DNA from 3 places in the Staphylococcus pseudoxylosus genome. Region 2 is predicted to be linked to each of the others. Evidence: predicted binding sites of a transcription regulator. Region 2 holds the regulator's gene; each other region holds the start of a gene.
What was found. Region 2 encodes LexA, which represses DNA repair genes until DNA is damaged. Its sites were predicted from a motif close to CGAACATATGTTCG; they were not measured.
Positions count from the first base shown of each region.

Region 1 (8,009 bases), 1.3 Mb from region 2:
ATGAAGATCAGCATGTCATTAAAGAACTAAGAAGACTTGTAGCCAGACCGATTGGTGTGAATTTAGAACCGGTAGATGTACAAGCAACAATGACAGAAGAGAAGTTAAATATAAGTGAAGGCAGACAGGCAAGTCCGAAAACAGTAAAAGCATTAGAACAATTAGGCATAAATTTTATTTGTATGACAGGAAATCCAGGTACTGGAGTATCTAATGAAAGAATTGTCAGTGCGATTGCAGACACAAGAGCAAATTTTAGTGGATTAATTATAGCTGGTAAGATGCATAGTGCAGGTGTCGATGAACCTGTAATTACGAAAACATTTGTAAAGAAATTTATAGATGCTGGCGCAGATATTATTTTAACTCCATCAATTGGTACCGTACCAGGTTTTGATGAAAATCAATTAAAAGAAATAGTTAAAGCAGTTCATCAACATGGAGGATTAGTTATGTCGGCTATTGGCACAAGTCAAGAAAGTTCTGATCCAAGCACAATTAGAGATTTTGCAATTCGGAATAAAGTTTGTGGAGTAGATATACAGCATATTGGTGATGCAGGATTTGGAGGGTTGGCGCCAGTCAATAATATATTTGAGTTAAGTAAAGCTATTAGAGGAGAAAGGCATACAGTATCGATGATAGCGAGGTCAATTCAACGTTGAAAATAAAATTGGAGGAGGGATTTATATGGCTGAAAAAACAATTATGCTTGTTTGTGCAGCAGGGATGAGTACGAGTATGCTTGTTCAAAAAATGCAAAAAGAAGCAAAAATTCAAAACTTAGATAGAGATATTTTCGCGGTTTCTACTTCGGAGGCCGATCAAAAAATTGAAGATGGCATTGTCGATGTGCTGTTACTTGGCCCTCAAGTCCGTTTTAAAAAAGAAGAATATAATAAAAAGTGTAGTGATAAAAACATACCAGTCGATGTTATTGAAATGAGAGATTACGGTACGATGAATGGTACCAATGTGTTAAAAATAGCAGAACAGTTAATGGCTAATTAGAGGTGGATATATGACTGAACAAGAGAGAGATTTAGAATTTGCCATGTCCCTTATAGCTTATAGTGGTGATGCGAAAAGTCATGCAATGGAAGCGATTATTGCTTCGAAGAAAGGGTATTTTAAGGAAGCGCAACAAAAGTTAGAGCAAGCTGAATCATCGCTACTTGAAGCTCATCATATACAAACTAAAATGTTATCGAAAGAAGCGCAAGGTGAAAATATAACGATGACATTGTTGACAGTGCATAGTCAGGACCATTTGATGACTGCTATTACTTTTAAAGATATTGCCCAAGAGATGATTGATTTATATAAAATTGTAGAGAAAAGTTTATAAATAATAGAAACAGCACATTTCTATAAATAGAGTGGAAATGTGCTGTTTCTATTATTTATATGCAAAAAAACCATACGCTATACGTATGGTTTTTTTGATTACTATGCCAATTGGTGGGTGTGACATATGTTTTTATTTCAACTGACAATGATGTGTGAAAGTATTTAAAAGAAAATAAGTATTATAATACTAAACCTATCATAGACGCTGAAATGATCGAAGCTAAGGTAGAACCAAGTAATAAACGCATAGCAAATGAAGCGACTTTATTCCCTTGTTCAGTACTAAATCCTTTTATTGATCCAACAATAATACCAACTGTACCAAAGTTAGCAAAACTAACAAGGTATACTGAGATAATACCTTGGGTACGATGTGAAAGCGTGTCGGCTAATTTTTGGAAATCTAGCATAGCAACGAATTCATTAGTTATCAATTTTGTAGCCATAATTGAACCAGCTTGAACTGCTTCATGCCAAGGTATTCCTATAATAAAAGCGATTGGTGCAAAGATGAAACCAATTAATTGTCTAAAATCTAACCCGACTAAGTTGAATAATACAGTGATAGCTTCCATGAGTGAAATGAATGCTAGTAGCATAATAGCAACACTAACAGCAATTTTGAAACCATCTGTAGCACTATCACCAATCATTTGAAAGAAAGGTACTTTTTTAGGTTTTGTAGTATTGTTCTCATGAACGTTGCTGTTAGCTGTTAAATTTGATATTTCAACGTCTTTATCATCGGATTTATACGGATTAATAACACTAGCAATAATTAATGCGCTAAAAATATTAAGCATCACAGCAGTAACAACAAATTTTGGCTCGAGCATTTGCATGTAGGACCCTAACATTGCCATACTAACTGCACTCATACCAGAAGTAGTTATTGTATATAATTTAGCTTTAGATAGTTTCGGAATCATTTCTTTAATAGTTAAGTAAACTTCTGGCTGACCTAACATAGATGTAGAAATAGCAAAATAACTTTCTAAACGTCCCATACCAGTCAGTTTATTGATAATGATACCAATATATTTGATCATAAAAGGAAGAATTTTAAAATAATTCAATACACCTATTAATACTGAGATAAATACTAAAGGAAGTAATACAGTAATAAAAAATGTAGAAGCCCCTTTATTTTGCAAACCACCGAATACAAAATCGATACCAGCTTTACTAATATCTAATAAAGATTCAAAAAATGAGCCGAGTGTTGTTAATGTTGTTAAACCAATAGTTGTATGCATCATAAATAATACAATAATTACTTGAATGACTAACATGGTTAAAGGCTTTTTAAAATTAATGGCTTTTCTATCATAACTAAAAATAAAAGAGAGTATTAATGCGAACAGAATACCGGTAATAGAAAATAGAATGGACATTTAAATCACCTACAATTGAGTGAAAGCAACAGCTATTTTTGCTCCTAGAACTGCATTGTTTTCAACAAGTTTTATATTTGTTTCTAAACTTTTACCTTTAGACTTCTCGACAATTTTTCCAAGTAAAAATGGTGTGGAATCCTTTCCACTAATTCCTTTTTCCTCTGCTTCTTGTACTGCATCTGTGATAATACGATCAATATATGATTTAGATAACGCATGTGTTTTGGGTACAGGATTAGCAACGACGATACCACCACTTAAACCTAAATCATTTTTAGCTTTACAAATTTGAGCAATAGTATCAGGTGAGTTTGCTGAACTGTTTAACTTAATCCCACTTTCAGGAGTGAAAAAGGCAGGAAGTTCTTCGGTTTGATAGCCAATCACAGGTACACCTTTTGTCTCAAGGTATTCAAGTGTTTTGGGTAAATCTAGGATGGATTTTGCTCCTGCACAGATAACAGTGACATTGGTTTGTCCTAATTCTTCTAAATCGGCTGAAATATCCATAGTGTGTTCAACACCTCTATGTACGCCACCAATTCCTCCAGTAACAAAGAATTGAATACCTGCTAATTCGGCACAAATCATTGTAGATGCAACTGTGGTTGCACCGATACGTTTAGTAGCAATAATCTCTGCTAAATCTCGACGTGATACTTTGGCAACATCGTCATGTTTAGCTAATAATGTCAATTCTTCAGATTCTAAACCTATTTTAATTTTTCCATTAATTAAGGCGATGGTTGCAGGTATGGCGCCGTGATTTCTAATAATTTGTTCAACATTTTTAGCCATCTCAACATTTTGTGGATAGGGCATGCCATGTGAAATGATAGTCGATTCTAAAGCAACTATAGGTTTATTACTATCCATGCCTTGTTGTACTTCTTGTGAAAATTCAATGTATTGTTTCATCTTTATACTCCTCCAAATCTCTAAATAATTGTTTTTTATCTAAATTTTGACGAACGGTGTAATTTGTTTCGATCGTTTTCCTTGCATTTATCATGCCAGCGTTGAGTATGTCATCTATATCTAGACCATTTAGCCAACTGAAGACCACTGCGCTGGAAAATGAATCACCTGCACCTGTCACATCTACAACCTCGTTTGAACTGAGAACGGGTTTAATGATTTCTGTTTTCTTATCTTTATAGATAAGCTCTTGAACTCCGTTTGTGATGATCACTTTGGAGACCCCAGCATCTATCCATTTTTGTGCAGCCTTTTTCATATCATTTGTGTTTTGTATTTTCATATTAAAATAAGTTTCTGTTTCATCTCGATTAATAATAAGCCAGTCTATTGCATGTAATGAATCAGGCATATGGTCCATTTTTGGTGATGATACAGGTATGATTACTAATTTAATGTTATGCTTCTCAGAATATGCACAGAGGAAATCAATGGCAGGTTTACTTAAATTTAAATCTGCGATAATACATTTAGCTTTAACTAGTAAATGTGTTCGCTTAATTAAAAATTCTGGCGTGATATAGTCATATACTTCCATATCAGCTAAGCCGTATTGCATATTACCATCATTGTCTATGAGTGCAGTGTAAGAACCTGTGTTTGCATTTTCTATTTGTTGCACATGATCTAGGTTCATGAAAGGACTTGATAATTTGTGTATCATGTCCCACTCACTGTCATTACCACTGGTAGATAAAAATGCTACAGTTTCACCCATTCGACCAAGATTTTCTGCAATATTTCTAGCTACGCCACCTACGGAACGTGTAGAAGTTACAGGATTGGAAGTTTCTAGTTGCAATGTATGATGGACATAAAACTTTCTGTCTAAGTTAGCAGCACCAATACATACAATAGGATAATTTTCATTTAAGACATAGGCTTTACCTAAGACATATTCTTTGCGGATTAATCCTGAGATAATATTAGCTACTGCAGGTCTTGATAAACCAATTGATAGTGCTAATTCTTGTTGAGAAATAAATGGATTGTCTTGTATGCGTTTCAAAACCTCTCTTTCATTACTATTCATAGATGAGACCTCCTTTTGATAAAATCTAAACAATTGTTTGAAAATAAACTTTTGTTTGAATTTAAGCGAAGTCTACCATGTAATATTACATTTGTATACGCTTACAAATTAATGTTGCGAAAATTGTGACAATTAAAGAGGGTCTTTGTCACGTATTTGAAATAAGTGAAACCCTTGATATATTAAGGTTTCACTCGTGATTATTTTTTATAGAATAATAGCGTTATTTTATTTTTGAAAATTATTTTCAAGCGTGAACAATGTCAGCTTTGAGGGCGAAATTATAAAATGAAAATAAAGATGAAATGTATTTTCTATGATGAAATATTAAAGGAAAAGCAGTGATTATAAAATTGTAAGAAATTAAAATTATCTGAAATTAAAAAAATTATTATCTTATCGATAAAAATCTATTGACTAAATAGGGGGATAGGAATAAACTAATTTTAATCCGATAAGAATAATAAGAATAGAGGGCGAGAAATGAAAAAATTATTAATGGTGTTCATGACTTTAGTTTTGGCAGTGACACTGGCAGCATGTGGTAATGACTCTTCAAGTAAAAAAGATAGCGAAAGTAAAAATAAAACAGCTAGTGAGAATAAAACTTTTGTTGTGGGCACAGAAGGCACTTATGCACCTTTTTCATTCCACGATAAAAATGATAAATTAACTGGTTATGATATAGATGTAGTGAAAGCAGTAGCTAAAGAAATGGACTATAAAGTTAAATTTAAAGAAACTCAATGGGATTCAATGTTTGCAGGGTTAGATTCAGGTAGATTTAATGTTGTAGCTAACCAAGTTGGTATTAACGATGAACGTAAAGAAAAATATAAATTCTCTGAACCATACACTTACTCTAAAGGTGTATTAGTAGTAAATAAAGATAATACAGATATCAAATCATTTGATGACGTTAAAGGTAAGAAATTAGCACAAACATTTACTTCAAACTATGGTAAATTGGCAAAATCTAAAGGTGCAGAACTTACAAAAGTTGATGGATTCAACCAAGCGATGGATTTATTACAATCAAATAGAGTAGAGGGTACGTTTAACGATAATATTTCTTACCTAGATTATAAAAAACAAAAACCTAATGCTAAAGTAAAAGCGATCGAAGGGAATGCTGAAAAGAGTCAATCTGCTTTGACTTTCAGCAAGAAGGAAGACGATAAAACAATCAAAGAAGTTAATAAAGCAATGAAAAAATTAAAAGATAATGGTGAATTAGCAAAAATAAGTGAAAAATGGTTTGGTGAAGATGTTTCTAAACCTTAATTCAGAGCAACAACATGCATTAGATGCAGCTGGACAAGCATTTATACCAATGCTTGAAGGATTGGTAAAGTTTTCAATTCCTATCACATTAGTGACTTTTGTTTTAGGATTGGTTATAGCACTAGTAACTGCATTAATGCGTATATCAACAAGCCGTATACTCAGAGGGATTGCACGTTTTTATATTTCAATCATTAGAGGAACACCGATGATTGTACAATTATTCATTATCTTTTATGGTATCCCTGAACTCGGCAGATTATTAACTAACAACTCAGAAAATCAATGGACATTAGCTCCAGTAATAGCGGCAATTATTGGCTTGTCTTTAAATGTAGGGGCATATGCTTCTGAAATTATTCGTGGCGGCATCATGTCTATTCCAAAAGGCCAGACAGAAGCAGCGTATTCAATTGGTATGAATTACCGTCAAACGATTCAACGTATTATATTGCCACAAGCAATAAGAGTTTCTGTGCCAGCACTAGGTAATACGTTCTTAAGTTTAATTAAAGATACATCGTTGCTCGGTTTTATACTTGTCGCTGAAATGTTTAGAAAAGCACAAGAAGTTGCGTCGACGACTTATGAATATTTAACAATTTATTTACTCGTGGCACTTATGTATTGGGTTGTATGTTTTATTATTTCAATCGTCCAGAACTTTTACGAATCTTATCTTGAAAGAGGGTATCGTTCATGATTGAATTACAAAATATAAAGAAAACATTTAATGATAAAGAAGTGATTAAAGGTATTGATCTAGAGGTTGATCAAGGAGAGGTAGTTACCTTCATTGGACGTTCAGGTTCTGGTAAAACGACTTTGTTACGAATGATTAATGCGCTAGAATTACCTACTGAAGGCGCCGTTTACGTCAATAGTGAAACTTATGACAATAAAGATAAAAAATCACAAATTAAAGTACGCAAGCAGTCGGGTATGGTTTTTCAAAGTTATAATCTGTTTCCTCATAAAACAGCATTAGAAAATGTTATGGAAGGACTAATTACTGTTAAGAAAATGAAAAAAGCTGAAGCGCAACAACAGGCTCTAACGCTTTTAGAGAAGGTGGACTTAACAGCTGTAAAAGACCAAAGACCTAATGCATTGTCTGGTGGACAACAGCAACGTGTCGCGATTGCGAGAGCTTTAGCGATGAATCCAAAAGTTATGCTCTTTGATGAACCTACCTCTGCATTAGATCCAGAGCTGGTAAACGATGTATTACGTGTAATTAAAGACCTAGCAAACGAAGGAATGACTATGATTATAGTTACGCATGAGATGCGTTTTGCTAAGGAAGTTTCTAATAAAATTGTGTTTATTCATGATGGCGTTATTGGTGAATCAGGAGCACCAGAACAAATTTTTAATCACCCACAAACGACGGAGTTGCAACGCTTTTTAAATATGATTAGAGAAGCGTAAAATAAATAATGTATGAATGAGATGGAAGCTAAATAGCTGAAGTCTCATTTTTTATTTTTAAAAATAATTATTATAAAAATGTATCGACAATACAAATGTCATTATATAATTTGTTAAAAGAATGTAATGTTTTTGATGTGCAACTTTTCGTATTAGTAGGCGAAAAAGATTACACATCTACAATCGAAAGAAAGCGATTACAATATAAATGTAAGGAGGTTGCTAATATGTTAAGCAAGAGGCAGTATCATATTTTGACGTTCATTATTGAACGTGAGACTTTTGTGCCAATTCATAATTTAGCAACACATTTCAATGTTTCAGAGAGAACCATTCAATATGATCTTGAATACATTGAAGATATGGCGAGTAAATTAGCTTTAACAATTCAACGAAATAAATATGACGGTATTAAAATCGCAACATCTTCAGAACAACTAAAGGCTGTAGAACCGCAATATTTATCAACGTCTATACACTATTCCAAAGACGAACGGTTGATGTATATTACTTTGAAACTCTTTGAATCTACATCG
Region 1 is NZ_CP085024.1:397,237-405,245, forward strand. It holds gene LG295_RS01710 (PEP phosphonomutase) at 1-665, shown strand, start outside; gene LG295_RS01715 (PTS sugar transporter subunit IIB) at 691-1,011, shown strand; gene LG295_RS01720 (PTS lactose/cellobiose transporter subunit IIA) at 1,022-1,348, shown strand; gene LG295_RS01725 (NupC/NupG family nucleoside CNT transporter) at 1,530-2,744, opposite strand; gene LG295_RS01730 (pseudouridine-5'-phosphate glycosidase) at 2,754-3,665, opposite strand; gene LG295_RS01735 (carbohydrate kinase) at 3,649-4,758, opposite strand; gene LG295_RS01740 (amino acid ABC transporter substrate-binding protein) at 5,242-6,042, shown strand; gene LG295_RS01745 (amino acid ABC transporter permease) at 6,026-6,745, shown strand; gene LG295_RS01750 (amino acid ABC transporter ATP-binding protein) at 6,742-7,473, shown strand; gene LG295_RS01755 (BglG family transcription antiterminator) at 7,701-8,009, shown strand, end outside.
Region 1: LG295_RS01735 (carbohydrate kinase) is a predicted target of LexA. The motif match lies at 4,785-4,798, and genes of this name have one in related genera.

Region 2 (8,009 bases):
AATTGTAGAAAATAAAACACCTAGAATAATACATTCTACTATTTCAAAACCTGTTAACCTAAAATACGGAACGACGTACATTAATGCCCCCGTTGCCATAAAAAAAGGAGGTAATATAATTTTCTTTTCATTTACTGGAAAGTGTTGTGCTTTCATTCGCACAATTATAACACCTATTCCCATTAGAAAGGCAAATACAATGGAAAATATTAAATACAACATGCTTACACCTACTTTAAGTTTCTACAAGATGATATTCACTTTGGTTAGTATATCATTTAAATAAATAATAATCAGTATTTGTACGTTCCTTTTTATTTACTATTAACCAATAGCACATATATTATATCTTAGTATTTTTTAAATTACTAAGAAAATAATTGCAGATCATTCGAATATCATAGTTAAACACAAATAAAAATACGATAAGATAAGCCTTTTTAAAAGCTCATCTTATCGTACTTTTATTTAAAAAGCATGTGTCTGGTTACATGCCGATAATGCATCATTTAAAGTGTATCTAAGATAATTCATATCATGAATTTGCATTGCATTATGATATTTCTTAAATGCCTCATCGGTCGGAAAGTTAATATGCATATTTGCTAGTCGATCAAGTACTTCTTTATCTTCCATGTCATAAGCATCCTTCACTTATCGATACCTCCCTTATATATACATTATAACAAACCACATTTTAGAATCAATTATTTTCTGAATATTTAAATAAATTGATACAGCTATAACATTATATAAACTGAATGCCAATATACTTTCATTTACCAAATCATCAAAATTTCATTTTATTATTTACTTTTCTATAAATATGAATATTTAACTGATAGTATTTATATTACTTACTTAAAATCAATTTAAAAATTCATGTATATAAGCTTACTCAATTTTATGTATAAAGCTATTTAAAAAACACAGACAGCATGTGAATATACAAATTACAAACAGAGCAATGATATTTTTATCTATTTACTTACGAAAATTTGTGTAATCAAATAATAAAAATCGAGAAATTTATTTTAGAAACAGGAAATAATATATTCCATATACACATAAAAACAGCATTAAACTGATTATTGAAGCTAAAACCATTTTAATACTAATTTGGACATTGATTTTATTAACTACAAAAGAACATAAAAACACTGCAATAAAGCAACTTAATCTTAATAAAAAACTATCTAACTGCAACATAATAACTCCTCCTATCTTACCGATAATATCACCAGCAAATATAGATATTTCCGTACTAGCGAGGTTAAACATAGTACTGCAATTAGTTCAATTAAGTGAGTCTGCTACACTACCAATTTTTTATAACTATTAATGCGACCCTTTTCGACAACTTTTTGTTTAAAGTTTGCCTCTTGTATTAAAGACTGAACTAACAATTGGTCACCTAATGTTTTATAAATTAATATTCACAATTAATATTATATCGCGCAATATTAAAGGTGTCATTTTAGATTCAAAGAAACATTATCTATTCTTATCTGGAACATATGACTTCCTAGTCGTCTTCACCACTACTAAATTATCATTTAATTAGTTCAAACTCGTAGTCATTTTAATCCTATGTGTTATAGTTTGGCCTTTTGTTATAAATTCATAATCCAATAAAAATAAGGGCTAACAACTACTCAATATAAGTAGCTGTCAGCCCTTTATTTATGCGCTATTTCTTTTTATTTCTTTTTCTTCATAGCGTCTTCCTGATTTTTATTCATCATCGTCATCATTTGATTAATTTTCTTTTGAGATGGTTTTTGACCCATTTGCATCATCATCATACGTAGCATTTCTTCATTAATTGGTGGGTTCTTTTTAAGATAATCCATCATATATTTTCTTGCAAGGAAAAATCCACCGACTAATCCTAGAATTAGTGCTAACACGATTAATAATATTGCTAACCAAGTTGCCATTGTTTCACCCACTTTCCTATCCTAATGAATTTTACTAAAATTAGTGCCCCTTTTCAAGAGCAACTCAATTAATATAGTGTTTCGACTTATGTATTATACCAATTAAAAATTAACTTTGTAAATATAAGTATATTTTTATTTCTAAAAATAAAAATTGGTATGAGAACCTAGGCTCTCATACCAACAAATTAAGCTTAGTTACATAAATTAAAATGTTTGAATTTGATTCAATACATTTTCTTTTGTGAAGCCATATTTTTCAACAACTAAGTCTCCAGGCGCACTTGCACCGAAACCGTCGATACCAATCACTTTACCTTCAGTACCTACATATTTATGCCAACCAAGTGGTGAAGCCATTTCAATTGCTACACGTTTAGTAATTGATGATGGAATTACTGCTTCTTTATATTCAGCAGTTTGTTGATCGAACGCATTCCAGTTTGGCATAGAAACAACACGTACGCCTTTACCTTGTGCTTCTAAATCTTTAGCCGCTTCAATTGCTAAGTTAACTTCAGAACCAGTAGCTAATAATAAGAATTCTGGCTCTTTGTCTGATTCGAATACGACATATGCACCTTTACGTACGCCTTCTTCTACAGTTTCTTTCGGTAAATCCATAGTAGTAAGATTTTGACGCGTTAATACAAGTGATGTCGGTGTATTTTCAGATTCTAATGCTACTTCCCAAGCTACACGAGTTTCGTTACCATCCGCTGGACGAATAACATTCATGTTTGGAATGGCACGTAATCCAGCTAATTGTTCAATTGGTTCATGTGTAGGACCATCTTCCCCAACTGCAATTGAATCATGTGTAAAGATAAACGTTGAGTTTAATCCCATGATTGATGAAAGACGTAATGCTGGTTTTAGGTAGTCACTGAACACGAAGAAAGTTGCGCCATAAGGGTGTAAACCGCCATGTGCAGCCATACCATTCACTGCAGCACCCATTGCAAATTCACGAACACCAAACCAAATATTTTTACCTTCTGGTGTATCTTTATCAAAATCTGTCGCATCTTTGACATTTGATTTATTTGAACCAGCTAAGTCAGCTGAACCACCAAAGAATGAAGGTACAGTTTTACTTAAAGTTTGAATTACTTCACCAGAGTCAGCACGTGAAGCACCACTATGCCCAGCTTCAAAGTGTGGTAACTCATCTCTATAGTTTTCTGGTAATTTACCACTGATAGCCAATTTAAATTCTTCAGCTAATTCAGGATATTTATTACTATATTCTTCAACAAGTTTATTCCATGCTTCTTCTTTTTCGTTAGCACGTTTCAACATACTTTGTTGGAAAATTTCATAAACTTCTTCTGGAACATTGAAACGTTTTTCAGGGTCTAAACCATAGTTTTCAAGCGCTAATTTTCTTTCATCTTCACCAAGAGGTGCACCGTGAACACCATGTGAAGCTTGTTTATTAGGCGCACCATAACCAATAATTGTTTTAATTTCAATAATTGTTGGTACATCTTGAGATTTAGCTTCTTCAATCGCTTTATCAATTGCGTCTAAATCATTACCTTCTTCAACTAAAATGTGTTTCCAACCATAGGCTTCAAAACGACCCTTAACATCTTCAGAAAAGGCTTTATTTAAATCTCCATCTAGTGAGATATCATTTGAATCATATAAAACAATCAATTTGTCTAATTGGTTATGCCCTGCTAATGAAGCTGCTTCGTGAGAAATACCTTCCATTAAGTCACCATCTGAAGCAAGTACATATGTGTAATGGTCAACTACTTTAGCATCTTCTTTATTAAATTTACCTGCTAAATGCTTTTCAGCCATAGCCATACCAACAGACATAGCAAAACCTTGTCCAAGTGGACCAGTTGTAACTTCTACACCATCAGTGTGTTTGAACTCAGGATGTCCTGGTGTTTTAGAACCCCATTGTCTAAATTCTTTTAATTCTTCTAATTCTAAACTTCCTGAAACATGTAATAAGCTATATAATAACGCAGAACCATGTCCAGCTGATAATACAAAACGATCTCTGTCAAAGAAATCTTTTGATTGGGGATTAAAATTCAAGTGACGTGTCCATAATGTGTATGCCATAGGAGCAGCGCCCATTGGTAATCCAGGGTGTCCTGAATTTGCTTGTTCAACTGCATCGATACTTAGTGCTCTAATCGTATCTACCGCTAATTGATCTTTTTCTTTATTCATCTAAATGACTTCCTTTCTTCTAGCAAGTTTCTATCTTATTATACCTTATTTGGTATCTATTTAACAAAAAATTGATTTAGTTTTTATCTTCTTTATTTTTAGAATCTAATATATTTTTCACTTTATCAGGCGTTACATCGTTTCCTTCAGGATCTATGACTCTTGTACTTTCAATTTGCTGCTTAAATTTTTCTCTAAATGAATCTAAGTAAGCTTTTCTCAATTTAGATTGTTCTTTAGCTTCTTTTTCAGTCAATCCTTTTTCTTTTTTCTTTTTTGCTAATTCATTGATGCGTTGTAAATCTACACCGTCTTTATCAGCCATAATAAACCTCCGATATTATTTATATAAAAAATATAACAAAAAAATGAACGAAACTAAATTGTTTCGCTCACAAAAACACCATTATATTAACATTTCTATTCACTAAAGTTTACGCCACTAAAAACTATTAGTGAACAGCTGCCATCACTTGCTGTGAAGTTTGTTCGCTTTGTAGTTTAGTTTCATCATTACTCTGTTCGCCATTTACTGATTGGCTTGTCATTTGATGGTCAGTCATTTCGTACGTCTGTTCTGAATTTGCACTATTGTGAGCACTTAATATAAATAAGGCGCAAAGCACCATTGTCACTACCAAAACTATAATATAAGACTTTATTTGCGATTTATAGTTCTTCATCATTCATAACCACTCCTAGAACGTTTGTTTGTATAGTTACTTTATCAGAACATCTGTTCTGTGTCAACAACCAAACGAACAAACGTTTGTAAAAACGCGATAAGCATGCTATAATTAAGTTAAATTAAATTAGGGAGTGCCTATTATGAGAGAGTTAACTAAACGACAAAATGAAATTTTTGAATATATCAAGCAAACCGTCCAATCCAAAGGGTATCCACCAAGCGTTAGAGAAATTGGAGAAGCTGTTGGATTAGCCTCTAGTTCAACAGTTCATGGCCATCTATCTAGATTAGAGGAAAAAGGTTACATTAGAAGAGACCCAACTAAGCCTCGTGCCATTGAAATTGTGTCAGAACAATTAGGTGAATCTATTAATATGGAAGAAACAATCCACGTTCCTGTTATAGGGAAAGTAACTGCAGGTGTACCTATTTCTGCGGTTGAAAATGTTGAAGAATACTTTCCATTACCAGAACATTTCACTTCAACCCACAATAGTGATATATTCATCTTAAACGTTGTTGGTGATAGTATGATTGAAGCTGGTATTCTTGATGGAGATAAAGTTATCGTAAGAAGTCAAACTATTGCAGAGAACGGCGATATTATCGTTGCGATGACAGAAGAGAATGAAGCGACTGTTAAACGTTTTTATAAAGAAAAAACGCGCTATCGTTTGCAACCGGAAAATAGCACAATGGGACCAATTTATCTTGATAATGTAACCGTATTAGGAAAAGTGGTTGGATTATTTAGAGAAATGTAATTGATATTTCGACTCTAATGCTAACACTCTCAAAAAAAGAGGATGCGCTCATCGCGCACCCTCTCTTTTTTCATCTTTTTTCTCTAAAACGTCTTTTACTTTTTCAAGTATATCTTCTGTTTCGTCTTTTTTGTTTGTTGTCATAACTTTTCATCCTCACATGATAAAAGATACCCTCTCACAACAGCCCTAAACATTATCCAGTATAATTTTCTGTCCAATAAGGCTGACGATCCTTATTAAAGTCAACACCTACACCAAGTGTATTAAATTCTTTCTTAAGAATATTCTTTCTATGTCCTAATGAATTCATTAGGCCCTGGTGAGCATAAATACTACTTGTTTGACCATACGCCAAGTTTTCACCTGCTGCATTAAAATCGTGTCCGTCAGCTTCCATACGATCAAATGGCGTATCGCCTGATAAATTATTATGATCAAAATAATTATGTTCAGCCATATCTTTACTGTGTTTTCTAGCTGTATCAGAAATACTAGTAGAATATTTAAGTGGCTCTAACTCATGCTGCACTCGTTCTGAATTAACTAAATCAAAGTTTTGCAATTCAAAGCTTTGAGCTAACCCCTCAGATGGCGCGCCATATTGTTGTTGTAGTCGGTTTTCCATTTTTTCACTAACTTGTAATAGTGCTGTTAAGTTATTGCTCTCATGTTTATCATAAAAAGTCGTTGTATATATTTTGTCTTTATGAAAATTATCAAATTCATCATCTTGAACATCAAATTTCACATGACCTTTTTGCTTATCAGTAATAGGTTTACCTAAACGGTCCCTTACCTTATCTTTAGGTGTACCATATTTAATTTTTGATTTAGATGATATAACGTTTTGGTTACTATATAGCGCATTTACTTTATCATCTATATAACTAACCATCACAAATCCTCTATAACCATCCGAATAATACGTGTGCCAATTTGTACCATATTCATTTGATGTGACACGTTGGGAACTACCTAGCTTTTCTTCTACAGCGCTTCTAGTCATATTCATTTGAATATTGTTAACTGCAAATTCTTGTTTACTAGGTACTTTCAACGCATCTTCATTAGTTGTTTTTGATGAAGACCAATCGGCAACTTTATCCTTTAATTGCTGTTGTACTGTAATCATTGGTTCTGTTTCTTTGATTGGTATGACAAGAATAACTACTAATAAAATAAGTACATACAAGAATAATTTTCTAATTTTTTACACCTACTAATATATTAGTCTCTATCACCGTTAAAAATTGAGTTTCTTACAATTACATAATCTACTTTTCTTAGTGATTTAAGGTCAGTGCCACCCGCATATGAAATTGAACTTTGCAAGTCTTGTTGCATTTCAATCAATGTATTAGATAATGAACCTTTGTGTTCAACAAACATTTTCTTACCTTCTACATTTTTATGTTCACCTTTTTGGAATTCAGAGGCGCTACCGAAATATTCTTTATATAATTTACCATCTAATTCCACTGTTTCACCAGGTGACTCTTCATGTGCAGCAAATAATGACCCGACCATTACCATAGATGCACCAAAACGTATAGATTTAGCAATATCACCGTGCGTTCTAATACCACCATCAGCAATAATTGGTTTTCTTGCCGCTTTACTACAGTGATTTAATGCTGATAATTGCCAACCGCCTGTACCAAATCCTGTTTTAATCTTAGTTATACAAACTCTTCCTGGTCCAATACCAACTTTGGTAGCGTCTGCGCCAGCGTTTTCTAATTCGCGTACACCTTCTGGAGTACCAACATTACCTGCAATTACAAATACTTCAGGAATATGTTGTTTAATATGTTTAATCATATTGATTACAGAATCTGAATGACCATGTGCAATATCAATTGTAATATAATCTGGAATTACTTTTTCATTAGCTAATTGCTCTACAAAATCAAATTCACGTTCTTTAACACCTACAGAAATTGATGCAATCAAACCTTTTTCATGCATTCTCTTAGTAAATGGGATACGTGCCGCTTCATCAAATCTGTGCATTATATAGAAATAATCATTTTCAGCAAACCATTCAGCTAATTCTTCATTCATTACAGTTTGCATATTTGCTGGAACGACTGGTAATTTAAAACTTTTTGGGCCAAATTGAACTGTCGTGTCACATTCAGAACGACTATTTACAATACATTTATTCGGTATTAGTTGGATATCTTCATAATCAAAAATTTTCATTGTTAACAAACCCCTAACATTTTTAATAAAACATATATTTAATGGTAAGATTTTCATGATGTATTCAATAATTATATAGAGAATAATAGTTATATTTACCAAAATTCCCGAACAATAACTTATTATTTATCTTTACCAATAGATAATATACATTGTTTTAAACTAAATGTAAATGGACTTAGGTCGTAAATTACCAACTTGCTTTTTTAACGC
Region 2 is NZ_CP085024.1:1,664,285-1,672,293, forward strand. It holds gene LG295_RS07975 (CcdC protein domain-containing protein) at 1-222, opposite strand, end outside; gene LG295_RS07980 (hypothetical protein) at 469-654, opposite strand; gene LG295_RS07985 (YneF family protein) at 1,701-1,940, opposite strand; gene tkt (transketolase) at 2,148-4,136, opposite strand; gene LG295_RS07995 (DUF896 domain-containing protein) at 4,213-4,461, opposite strand; gene sosA (DNA damage-induced cell division inhibitor SosA) at 4,589-4,822, opposite strand; gene lexA (transcriptional repressor LexA) at 4,965-5,588, shown strand; gene LG295_RS08010 (CAP-associated domain-containing protein) at 5,785-6,783, opposite strand; gene guaC (GMP reductase) at 6,819-7,796, opposite strand; gene rpsN (30S ribosomal protein S14) at 7,987-8,009, opposite strand, start outside.

Region 3 (8,009 bases), 590 kb from region 2:
GATATACAAAGCGTAATTAATCAATTAGGTGATCATTATAAGAATAAGCAGTTACATAAATCATATAAAGTTATTACTTATTGTGACAAAGTTAATCAAATAAAGTTATCTATTGTGTACAAACATGATAAAATAAAGAAAATTGAATTCTACAAGAAATAAAGGATTTAAAAATCTAATGAATGATAACCTTATGCAAGACGATATTCTTAGATATTACATAAAATATTTTGATTCGAATCTAGAATTAGAATGGCGGTAGATAATTTGGATAAAATTACTTTCTTGAATGAACTTGAACAAGAATTAAATAGCATACCAAGTGCGGAACGAGATAACGTCATGTATGAGTATGAGCAATACTTCTTTGAACAAGAAAGAGAGGGGAAAAATGAATATCAAATTATAGGTGCATTAGAGTCACCTAAAAAAATTGGGAAAGAGATTAAAGCAAAGAATGCAATTGTATCTGCAGAGTATAGGCCAAATGCTAAATCAATTCTTAGAGCGATTATGGCCTCGCTAGGCATGGGAATTTTGTCTTTAATCATTATCTTGATACCAATGATATTCATTGGTAGTTTTATGTTCATATTACTTTTAGTTGCATTATTTTTAGCAATTAGCCCGATTTTATTAATTATTCATGGCTCATTATATAATATGTTCAGCTTAGCAATTAGTAATTATCTTTTTGCGTTTTCGTTTACTGGTTTAGGTATTGTATTATTTGTGATCATTGCGAAATTAGCTCAATTCGTTTATCGTTTGATACTAAAATACTTACGTTGGAATATCAAGACGATTAAAGGAAGTGCAAATGAATGAGGAAATTATTTTTTAGTGGTTTAGCATTATTTATTGTGTGCTTTACTTTAGGCTGTATTACTTGGTTTGGTTTTGAAAAGCAAAATAATAAGCTTAATGTTATTGATAAAACGTATGATGATGTGGAAGTAAAGCATTTAGATATTGATAGCCGTTCTAGTAATGTAACGATAGTAAAAGGAAATAAGTTTGCAATTCACTATAAAGGCCAACAGAAAGTAGATATAGATAAAGATAAGCAATCATTAAAGTTGAAAGAAACTAGTAGCCGAGTCGATAATTATGGCTTAAATTATAATCCATTTAGACAAATTAAGGCTGAAATGAAAATTACCATACCAAATGAGAAATTAAAGGAATTGAACGTTTCGAGCAAAGCACGCGATATTAAACTTCAAAATATCGAAGCTGACAAAGTCGATTTGAATATGAATGATAGAACTGGTAGCCGTGTTTATGTGCAAAATTCAGAAGTTGAAAAATTGTTGTATAGCGGTTTGAAATCACCTATCCATATTAGTGATAGTAAAATTGTTAATGCTAATATTAAAACCAAAGAAGCGAGCATATATGCTGAGAATACATTGATTAAAAACTCTGTGTTGCTTGCTCAAAGTGGGCATATCCAATTAGATCGTATGGACATTGATTCTGCATTTAAAGCTTCTAGCCAAAATGGTGATATTATTATGTCTTATAATAAAAAACCAGATAATACGTTATTAAAATTAAATCCTGATGATGGCGTAGAAAAAGTCAATAATAAGAACTTTAATAACGATAGAGTTGGAGAAGGGGATAATATTTTAGAATTCTATACTGTGCACGGTGATATTCATATTAATTAATAGACTATACATTATAATAGCTATGGAGAAATCTATATTGATAGATGACTTCATAGCTATTTTTCTAACTTATTATCATATTTGACATGAATTTAATAATTGGCAAAGGTCAAATCAGTGTCTATATGTCCATAAAGGGAATGAATATCTAGTGACTGTCCGTTTAGCCATTGTTTAAAATCAATGACTGTAGGTTTATTATCTTCGCCTAAGGTCATGTATGCTTTAAGCGACTGTGGTTCATACATAGTTGTATGAATTGTACCAGACCAACTTTTAAATAATTTACTATATATTTCAAATTCTGGATTATTAAATAATTCAAATGCATGCATTTTATCTAGACCATTCGGTGTTTGCTTTAAAAGTCTATCTAAACGTTCTTTAGACTCTTTTGTATAATTTCTATTCTCATGAGTTAGTAACTTGAAATGGTTCGTACATGTATGATCATATCTTACTTCAAGTGATCTAGGAGAAACTTCGATTATGGCATGATTTAAATGCTTATCCATGACAATATAGCTAAATGAACTTCTGTGTGGAATTTCTTTCAATAATTGAATTGCCTCTGGCACGTCTTTACAATATTGCAAAATGAGCCTACCAATCATATAGCATACGAAGCCGTCGCCTGGATGTTTTCTATGCATAAAGTTATACCCCATAGATAACCCAGCTTCATTCATACCATCCATTCTACCAGTCACACGAGATGTTGGACCAATTTGTGCTAGGCCTCCATCATTTGGTTGAAAAAGCTGATAACGACCATCGTAAGTTGCAGGGTGATAGTCGTAATTTCTTACCATATAGTCTCGTCCTAAATAGACCGTACAGCCACTATTTTTTAGTGGTGTAAAACGATAGTGTGCAAAGTTTAATATCATTTGATTTGTTGGTAGATTAAGGACTTCTTGCATACCTCTGATCTCTTCCCAAATTTGAGGTGCGTATGTTTGGAAGATATCATATGTTTCCTTTATGTGGATATCAAAGCGAGGCATACGTTTTTTCCATTCTTTTTCTCTATTTTTTAATAATGGTGTTTGTTGCATCCATTGAGCTGTTTGTACACCTAAATCGAAATGCGATCCGCGGTGAGTTAATATATCTGTTTTTACTTTTTGCATAATATAAAACTCCTGTTTTAGTTGTGTAATCTTACAAATTTGTAACTTTATTGTAACCCCATGTTAATTGTATTATACGATGCTTGTCGTTATTATAAGTATAACAACGACGACTGGTTATTTATTTTCAAATTAAAATGAGGTGATTGCAATGGCAAATTATTATGATGCTGTTAGAGATGCAATGAGTACTTGGTGGGGCAAGTAATTGACTAAGTGGCTGGGACAAATTAATTGTCTCAGCCTTAATTATTATATAGAGTTAGTGGAATATTTGCATGAGCGCGAGCTCAGATCAACTATTTATCCATATTAACTCTAGTGATTTTTGCCAGGGTAGAACCGCGAAATATTTTTAAACAAATTAGATTTCTTTTCCACTCTTTTTCCATATGACTAATAAATGTAATCTTTCTAAGAGTTCTGTTATTATTAAAGTATTAAAGGTAGTAATTAATATACAGTCTTTAATTATAACTTAAAGCATTACTACAATAATATCATATTATTACTATAATAATATTTAAATTAAAGTAGTGAAAAGCGAGTATATATTTATTGATGCTTTTAAGTATGCTATCATTAATAATGGATATGTTAATAATTTATTGAGGTGAAACAGAATGTGGAATTTTATTAAAGGTTTATTTAAATTTGTATTCGGTACAATCCTAACTGTATCATTAGCAGCAGGAATTGGTGCAGTTGTGTTCGCTTATATTTTCAAAAAAGACTTTGAAGATATTGAAAGCAAAACAAAAGAGATTGTTTCAGATATCGAATCTAATAATTAAGTTATTGATAGGTCACTTTAGAGTGTTCTATTCAGACTGTCGACAAAGTCTCCGACTTTGTAGGCAGTTTTTTTGTGTACGCTTGCTGCTGGCACTGCCTTAGTCTGTAGTCTTTGGCTAGTGCTATTCTCGCAGGAGTCGGCTTAAATCACTGCCGGTATTAAACAAAAAAATGATAATATATAGATTAAACAGTGCGGCGTTTATTATATTGAATAAACCAATTAATAAAAGACCACTGCTATTTGAAAAATAACTATACAAATATAAACAACAAACCTTAGGCGAACTATCACCTAAAGTTTGCCTACATTCTGAATAGAACGCTTTAGAGTGTGCTATTTTCTTATGCATATCGGTAGTAAATATTTGATGAGACAATTAGTTGTTCTTTCGTAATAAACATAAGCTTAGTTGAACTTTCCACAGTTATATTAAGTGAAATAAGACTAAGTATAAGATTTTGTAATATAAGAACGTAGGAGTTATGGGTTATATGGATTAATACGAGTGATATCAAAAAGTGATAATTTAATAATTTCTGAGTTGTTTAGCGAATAGCCCTCTAAATACATATGAACCATGTCTATATTTTTAATTTTTAATGTTATGTGTTCTAGCCATCCGGATTGGTAATATTCAATTATGATATGTTGTTCTGTATGTAGTGCTTGATGAAGTTGTAAATTAAGATCACTCAATTGATCGTCTGATAATGTTGGGCGATCAATCTTATTTTGATCAATCAAATATTGTTGTATGGTTTCGAATTGTTCTGGTAAGGTAGCGAATGGTTGCCATTTAACCATGCCGCGACCTTTGGGGATATTTGGATTTAAATATTCTCTAGGGATATTTCTATAATCAGTTTCATTCTTAAATTTCTTCGGAATCATTTTATCACCTCAATATCATTATAGAACATATGTTCGATTTAATAAAGTGATAATTCATTATATTGTATTTGTAATAAATCTCTATTAAAATGAAACTATCATAATATGGAGGGGTTTTCATAATGACGATAGGTTATGTCGGTACTTATACAAAAAAAGAAGGTAAAGGGGTCTACCGTTTCCAACTTGATGAACAAACAGGGAAAATAATTGAAGTTGAAACTGGGTATGAACTAGAAGCCTCAACTTATTTAAATCAACATCATTCATTTTTATATGCAATAAATAGAGAAGGCGACAATTGTGGTATCGCTAGTCTTAAGATAGAGGAAGATGGTAAGTTAAGTCTCATTAATAAATGTTTAGCGTCAACAGCTGGTACTGGCTGTTATGTTGCGGTATCACCAGATGGTAAATATATTTTTGAAACTGTTTATGGTGCAGGTTTAGCACGTATATATGAAGCAAATCCACATACAGGAGAAATTATTCGACTTATACAGGAATTAGCTCATGATTTTCCAACTGGTCCGTCAGAGAGACAAGATCATGCACATGTTCATTTTATGGATATCACGCCAGATAAAAAATATGTAGTGGCGATGGACTTAGGTACAGACAAATTAGTGACCTATGAGTTTGGTGATGAAGGATACAGTGAATATGCTGTGTTTGATTTTGAACCAGGTGATGGGCCTAGACATATTACTTTCCATGAAAATGGTAAATATGCCTATGTAGTTCATGAAATATCAAATATTGTAAGTACAGTAAAATATGAAGATGGTAAATTTACAGAAATAGAACGTCATTTGACGATTCCAGAAAATTTTGAAGGCGACACAAAATTAGCAGCAGTGAGGCTATCAAAAGATCAAAAATTCTTATACATTAGTAATAGAGGGCACGATAGTATTGCTATTTTCAAAGTAGCTGATGAAGGCAACATGATTTCATTAGTGGATATTGTATCAAGTGGCGGCGAGTTTCCACGTGATTTTAACATTACTGATTCAGATGATTACTTAGTGTGTGCACATCAAGAAGGTGATTATGCGCTTACTGTATTTAGACGTGATAAAGTAACAGGCGAACTAGAAAAAGTAGACGATAAACACACTGCGCCTGAAGGTGTTTGTGTACAGTTTTTAAAAGAAATATAAACTTAGAAGTTTATTAAATAACCCAATTACTAACTTAATAACATAAAAAAAGCGCCTTTCCCAAATGTAATGGGAAGGCGCTTTTTTATGCTATAGAACTTTCATAAACAGAGTTACTTATTAAAGAAGGCCTTAATATATTTAAATTTCCCTTTGTATGGTGGAAACAATAAACTTGATTCAAGTCGAGTTGATTTAAAAATATATGATTTGTCATGGCTAAATGTATCAAAACTGTATTTACCATGGTATTGACCAATACCAGATGCGCCAACACCACCAAATGGTAAGTTTGAATTTGCCAATTGCATCAAGGTATCGTTAATTGCGCCACCACCAAATGATATTTCATTTAATACACGTTCTGTCGCATTTTCATCTTCGCTAAACAAATATAAGCTTAGAGGTTTAGGTTTGGAACGTATCAAATCAATAGCTTCATCAAAATCATCATACGTAATGATTGGTAAAATAGGTCCGAAAATTTCTTCTTCCATTATTTTAGCATTAAAAGTAATCCCATCTAATAGTGTAGGCGCAATGTACCTTTCATCTTCATTTGATTTACCACCAAAGGCAATCTCAGCATGATGAATCTTTAATAAATTATCTAAACGACTAAAGTGCTTATGGTTTACAATACGTCCAAAATCAGGGCTTTCTTGAATGTTGTTACCGTAAAATTCGGTAATGGTTTTTTTTAGCGCAGAGATTAATTCATCCTTCACTTTACGATTCACAAGTATATAGTCAGGAGCAACACAAGTTTGTCCAGCATTTGTAAATTTCCCAAAACTGATACGTTCACTTGCGACTTTAATATTTGCTGTTTCATCAACAATTACTGGAGATTTACCACCAAGTTCTAACGTTACAGGAGTTAAATTTTTACTTGCTGCTTGATACACAATTTTACCAACTTGTTCGCTACCTGTGAAAAAGATATAGTCAAATGGTAATTGGATTAATGATTGTGTAGTTTCAGCATCACCTTCACAAATACTAATATATTCAGGATCGAATACATCCTCAATTATATGTTTAATAACTTCTGAGACGTTTGGCGTGAACTCAGAAGGTTTGAGTATGGCAGTATTCCCAGCTGCTATAGCACCAATAAGTGGTTCAATTAATAATTGGAAGGGATAATTAAAAGGTCCAATTATTAAAACTGTGCCATAAGGCTCTTTTATGATATAGCTTTTAGTTGGAAACATATAAATAGGCGTATTGACTTGTTTTCTTTTAGCCCAATTTTTAAGTTCTTTACGAGCATTTTTAATATTTTTTAAGGTGAAGCCAATTTCTGTAGCATAAGCTTCAACTTTATTCTTACCTAAATCTTTTTGAAAAGCCTCTAATAAGGCGTCTTCATGGTTTTTGATACTTTTACCTAAAAGTTTAAGTTGTTTTCTTCTGAATTTTAAATCTTTAGTCACGTGTGTTTTAAAATATTGAGTACTATTGTGGAAAGTTTGCTCTATTGAATTCAAATATATTCCTCCTAGTATGATAGATGCAATTCGTAAGTGTAAGTGATAAAAAACTGGAACATATGAACTATGCTCCAGTATAATGAATTTTTAAATCTAGATATTTAATTAAAATCACCTTGCAACTGTACTAACTTAAAGACGATTGATTAGTTTAAAGCCTCTGTGATTTGTGGAACTACTTGTTTTTTACGTGATACAACACCAGGTAAGAACGCAGTATTGTTATCAAGCTCTACATCGAAAGCAACACCAACTTTATCTTTTTCAGCACCAACGACTAAGATTTTAGAGTCGCTATTAATAATGTCTGTAACAACTAATACAAATAAATCATATTTTTCATTAGCACTTACTTCTAACATTTCTTTTTCCAATTCTTCTTGACGTGCAAATACTTCATCTATATCAACAGTATTAACTTGTGCGATACGAGTTACATAGTCACCCATGTTGAATGACTTTGCATCCATAGTTAAAATGTCTGTTGCTGATTTTTCTTTAGTAGAAGCGCCAGCTTTTAACATTTCTAAACCATAAGTTTCTAGGTCAACGCCAGCAATTGATTTTAATGCTTCAGCTGCTTTTACATCTTCTTCTGTACAAGTAGGTGATTTGAACAATAGGCTATCTGAGATAATTGCTGATACCATTAATCCAGCAATTTCTGGTTTGATTTCAAAACCGCGTTCTTGATACATTTTGTATAAAATCGTAGCTGTACAACCGACTGGTTCAGAACGGTAGTATAGTGGTGCTGCCGTTTCAAAGTTAGAAATTCTGTGGTGATCGACCACATGGTGAATTGTAGCATCATTAATTGAATCAGCACTTTGTTGGAATTCATTATGGTC
Region 3 is NZ_CP085024.1:1,072,053-1,080,061, forward strand. It holds gene LG295_RS05020 (hypothetical protein) at 1-162, shown strand, start outside; gene LG295_RS05025 (HAAS signaling domain-containing protein) at 268-828, shown strand; gene LG295_RS05030 (DUF4097 family beta strand repeat-containing protein) at 825-1,676, shown strand; gene LG295_RS05035 (C45 family autoproteolytic acyltransferase/hydolase) at 1,769-2,809, opposite strand; gene LG295_RS05040 (hypothetical protein) at 3,433-3,603, shown strand; gene LG295_RS05045 (YolD-like family protein) at 4,089-4,499, opposite strand; gene LG295_RS05050 (lactonase family protein) at 4,619-5,662, shown strand; gene LG295_RS05055 (aldehyde dehydrogenase) at 5,776-7,155, opposite strand; gene LG295_RS05060 (manganese-dependent inorganic pyrophosphatase) at 7,305-8,009, opposite strand, start outside.
Region 3: LG295_RS05045 (YolD-like family protein) is a predicted target of LexA. The motif match lies at 4,522-4,535, and genes of this name have one in related genera.